One region of the Fictibacillus sp. WQ 8-8 genome, then DNA from elsewhere that is predicted to be linked to it. Evidence: a T-box and tRNA genes for the amino acid it is inferred to sense, from the RefSeq annotation. Region 1 holds a T-box; the other holds one or more tRNA genes.
What was found. A T-box is a leader RNA that pairs with one kind of tRNA and senses whether it is charged. The one in region 1 lies ahead of serS (serine--tRNA ligase), so its partner is inferred to be a tRNA-Ser.

Region 1 (2,386 bases):
CCTGGAGACCGCATGCAGGAACGAGGCTGGTAAGAAAGGAAGCAACGCGATGATTAAAATTGGTGTTCTTGCCCTGCAAGGCGCTGTGAGAGAACATATTAAAGCTTTGCGAGAAAGCGGCGCAGAAGCAGTGAGCGTAAAGCGTATTGAAGAGTTGAATGATCTGGACGGGCTTGTGATCCCAGGCGGCGAAAGCACTGCGATGAGGCGTCTGATCGATAAATATAATTTCCTTGAACCATTGAAGGAGTTTGCACAAGAAAAGCCAGTTTTCGGTACATGTGCAGGCCTAATCCTCATGGCAAAACGCATTCAAGGTCAAGACCATGCGCACCTCGAGCTCATTGACATGACCGTTGAGAGAAATGCATTCGGCCGGCAGGTGGACAGCTTTGAAGCTGACTTGCACATTGAAGGTGTAGGCGAAGATGTGAATGGTGTTTTCATCAGAGCTCCTTATATAGTAGAAGTCGGGGAAGAAGTAGAAGTTTTATCTGTTCATAATGACCGTATCGTTGCTGCAAAACAAGGACACTTCCTATGTGCGGCCTTTCACCCGGAACTGACCGATGATTACCGTCTTCACCAGTTTTTTGTAGAAATGGCATCTCAGAAGAAAAAGGTTATTGCATAAAAGCGGAAAATATTGTACATTACTATACAAACATTATTTGTTAAATCGCTGACAGGAACCAGTAGCAAAATGATCTTTGCCTAGAGAGTCGGTGGCTGGTGTAAACCGACCAAAGTCATTTGTGAATCCATCCTTGAGTGGGAAGCTGAAATTATAACGTAAGCTTTCCCGGTATACATTGTCCGTTATCAATGACAAGGTGGCAGGTGTATTTACTTGCAACTAGGGTGGCAACGCGGGTTAACTCTCGTCCCTTTATAGGGACGGGAGTTTTTTGTATTTGTACGCCGAACAATAAGCGGCGGATTTCTTCGTTGCCTTGATTTCCTCGGATCCTCATTTGGGTATACCAAACTCCGGTCCTCGGAATCAGCGGCGCCTCGAACTCCTTGCTTCTTGTCCGGCTACTCGGGCAAAGCAGCGGATTTCTTCGTTGCCTTGATTTCCTCGGATCCTCATTTAGGTATACTAAACTCCGGTCCTCGGAATCAGCGGCGCCTCGAACTCCTTGTTTTTTGAACGGATACCGGGCCACAATTACGGATTTCTTTAGCTATTTGGGTTTTGTCAGAAAAAGGTTATTGATTAAAGGAGGAAGAAACATGCTTGATTTGAAATATGTTCGAGCGAATTTTGATGAAGTAAAAGAGAAATTAAGCAAACGGGGAGAAGACTTAACAGGCTTGGACCGTTTTGTTGAATTGGATGAAAAGCGCCGTGAACTGATTGGTGAAACAGAAACATTAAAGTCTAAACGTAACGAAGTATCCAAACAGGTAGCGGAATTCAAACGTGAAAAGAAAGATGCCGACCACTTGATCACAGAGATGCGTGAAGTGGGAGACCGGATTAAATCCATCGATGACGATCTGCGCACGGTGGAAGAGGATCTGAACCACCTGATGCTCACACTGCCGAACCTGCCTCATGAAAGTGTACCGGTTGGTGAAACAGAGGACGATAATGTACCTGTACGCCATTGGGGAGATATTCAGGAGTTTGCATTCGAACCAAAAGCTCACTGGGACTTGGCGACAGATCTTGATATCGTCGATTTTGAAAGAGCCGCTAAAGTAACTGGAAGCCGTTTTGCTTTTTATAAGGGAGCGGGAGCACGCCTTGAACGAGCTTTGATCAACCTTATGATGGACTACCATGAAGATAAGCATGGCTATACTGAAATCTTGCCTCCTTACATGGTGAACAGAGAAAGCATGACAGGAACTGGGCAACTGCCGAAGTTTGAGGAAGATGCATTTAAAATCCGCGAAGAAGATTACTTTTTGGTCCCGACTGCTGAAGTTCCGGTAACCAACCTTCATCGCAATGAAATTTTTACTGCCGAAGAGCTTCCGAAAGGTTATGTTGCATACAGCGCTTGTTTCCGATCTGAAGCGGGATCTGCTGGCCGTGATACACGCGGTCTCATCCGTCAGCATCAGTTTAATAAAGTAGAGCTTGTCCGTTTCGTGAAACCGGAAGAGTCTTATGAAGAGCTTGAAAAGCTGACAGGCCATGCAGAAAAAATTCTTCAGCTGTTAAAGCTTCCATATCGTGTACTGAGCATGTGTACAGCTGATTTAGGATTTACTGCTGCGAAGAAGTACGATATTGAAGTATGGCTACCGAGCTACGGAACGTACCGTGAAATTTCTTCTTGTTCTAACTTTGAAGGCTTTCAGGCGAGAAGGGCGCAAATCCGCTTCCGCCGCGAAGCGAAAGGGAAACCTGAATTTGTTCATACACTGAACG
Region 2 (2,386 bases), on a different contig from region 1:
ATGGCACGAAATAATATTAAACTTTCGGAAGTAACGTCACGCGACTTTGAAAACATGATGATCCTGACCCAATCCTGCCTGACAAAAGCGATTATTTCTCTTGAGACGAACGATAAACCGATGGCTGAGGAAGTTCTGAACATTGAGGACGATATTGATGAAATGGAGAAAACACTGAGAAAGAAACACATTCAGGACATCAACAACAATTTAAGCACCGGCCAAGAAAGTGTGGTGTATGTTGACTTTATCAGCAATCTAGAACGGATCGGAGACCATTCTGTCAATATTGCAGAAGCAGTGCTTGATCGATAAACCTACTTAAAACACTACAGGAGGCTTACTGATGGATTATGTATATTGGATATTAATCGGCCTGTCGTTCGTTCTGGCATTCGCTGCCCTGATCTTTCCCATACTGCCTGGAGCGCTTTTTCTGGCTCTTGGGTTTGTGCTCTATGGAATTTTTTATTCCTTTCAGCCATTTACGCCCTTTTTCATCGGTGTAGAAGTGTTTTTGCTGGCAACTCTTTTTGTAGTGGATTATTTCAGCAATTTGTTTGGAGTAAAAAAACGGGGCGGTTCCAAAGCGGCCGTATGGGGCAGCACGGTCGGCCTGCTCCTTGGCCCATTTGTGATTCCTGTTGCCGGCATCATCGCCGGACCGTTTCTGGGTGCGTTTATTGCAGAATTGATCATCGGGCGAAAATCAATAGGAGAAGCGGCTAAGGTAGGGTTTGGCTCAGTTCTTGGTTTTTTGGGAGGAACGGTTGCTAAGATCATCATTCAAGTGATCATGATTGGCTATTTTCTTTTTGTTGTATTATAAAAATAGTGCTTGCTAAAATGTTGGAGACGTGCTATATTTATATCTGTCTCACCGAGGGTTTTCAAAATGGTCATGAAAAAAAGGTTTGACTTACATAGCTTAAAAATGATATAGTAATTCTTGTCCCTTAGAGGACAACATTGTTCCACAGTAGCTCAGTGGTAGAGCTATCGGCTGTTAACCGATCGGTCGTAGGTTCGAGTCCTACCTGTGGAGCCAAAATATGGCGGTGTAGCTCAGCTGGCTAGAGCGTACGGTTCATACCCGTGAGGTCGTGGGTTCGACTCCCTCCGCCGCTACCATATTTTTTTAGGCGATGGCGATCGTGGCGAAGTGGTTAACGCACCGGATTGTGATTCCGGCATTCGTGGGTTCAATTCCCATCGGTCGCCCCATTTTTATTTACATAACTATCTTAATACATAAAATGGACCCTTAGCTCAGTTGGTCAGAGCGGTCGGCTCATAACCGATTGGTCGTAGGTTCGAGTCCTACAGGGTCCACCATTTTTCAGCACATGGAGGTATACCCAAGTCCGGCTGAAGGGATCGGTCTTGAAAACCGACAGGGGTGTAACAACCCGCGGGGGTTCGAATCCCTCTACCTCCTCCATAATTTCTTAATTTTTATATCATCGCAGGGTGGAGCAACGAGCGTTACAGCATGATTATGCTGCGAGTAACCTCAACGGATACACTCCAATGATTACTCGAGTAGAGGAAGAGGTAAAGCCTCTGAGAGACAGTCAATAATTACGGAGGAATAACATCGTCCGTCAACTTAATACCATCGCGGGGTGGAGCAGTCTGGTAGCTCGTTGGGCTCATAACCCAAAGGTCGCAGGTTCAAATCCTGTCCCCGCAACCATAATACCTAAAGTGGCTCGATAGCTCAGTCGGTAGAGCAGAGGACTGAAAATCCTCGTGTCGGCGGTTCGATTCCGTCTCGAGCCACCATTTTCATACATAGTCAACCTTTGCCCAACGTGGTGAAGGTTTTTTGTTTTTAATGAGAAACTTTTGTTTTAATATCTCCCATAACGAGGGATAAAAGAAGTCCGGCTATGTACATAATAAACTTTGATTAAAGAGGGTTAATCGTTGAAAGTTCCGGGTAAATCTGATAATGTATGAGTTGGGATACTTATTAAACATTATTGTTGCTTAACTATGTTTTCAATTTTGGGGTTTTTTCTCCAAAATGAAATATAAAAAATGTTTACATACCAAGGAGGAGATTGATCATGGCAAAGTTTGAACTGCCTGCTTTACCTTATGCTGCAAATGCACTGGAACCACACATTGATGAGACTACAATGAATATTCACCACGACCGTCATCACAAAACGTATGTTGATAACTTGAACGCAGCACTTGAAGGCCAAGCTGAGTTTGAAAACAAAGGCCTAGAGGACCTTCTTTCCAATCTTGATGCATTGCCTGAAAACATTCGCACAGCTGTACGCAACAATGGCGGCGGACATGCGAACCACAGCTTATTCTGGGAAATCCTAAAACCAGGCGGATCCAACGAACCTACTGGTGAAGTAGCTGAACG

Region 2: it has a tRNA-Ser gene. The T-box ahead of serS (serine--tRNA ligase) is inferred to sense a tRNA for this amino acid. The anticodon was not compared.

Annotation. Positions count from the first base shown of each region.
Region 1 covers NZ_JAMXKG010000029.1:7,450-9,835, reverse strand. The annotation lists gene pdxS (pyridoxal 5'-phosphate synthase lyase subunit PdxS) at 1-33, shown strand, start outside; gene pdxT (pyridoxal 5'-phosphate synthase glutaminase subunit PdxT) at 50-634, shown strand; T-box leader at 674-892, shown strand; gene serS (serine--tRNA ligase) at 1,237-2,386, shown strand, end outside.
Region 2 covers NZ_JAMXKG010000004.1:333,778-336,163, reverse strand. The annotation lists gene M1K46_RS11300 (Na/Pi cotransporter family protein) at 1-315, shown strand, start outside; gene M1K46_RS11295 (DUF456 domain-containing protein) at 347-829, shown strand; tRNA gene M1K46_RS11290 (tRNA-Asn) at 974-1,048, shown strand; tRNA gene M1K46_RS11285 (tRNA-Met) at 1,055-1,131, shown strand; tRNA gene M1K46_RS11280 (tRNA-His) at 1,149-1,224, shown strand; tRNA gene M1K46_RS11275 (tRNA-Ile) at 1,259-1,335, shown strand; tRNA gene M1K46_RS11270 (tRNA-Ser) at 1,349-1,441, shown strand; tRNA gene M1K46_RS11265 (tRNA-Met) at 1,620-1,696, shown strand; tRNA gene M1K46_RS11260 (tRNA-Phe) at 1,710-1,785, shown strand; gene M1K46_RS11255 (superoxide dismutase) at 2,073-2,386, shown strand, end outside.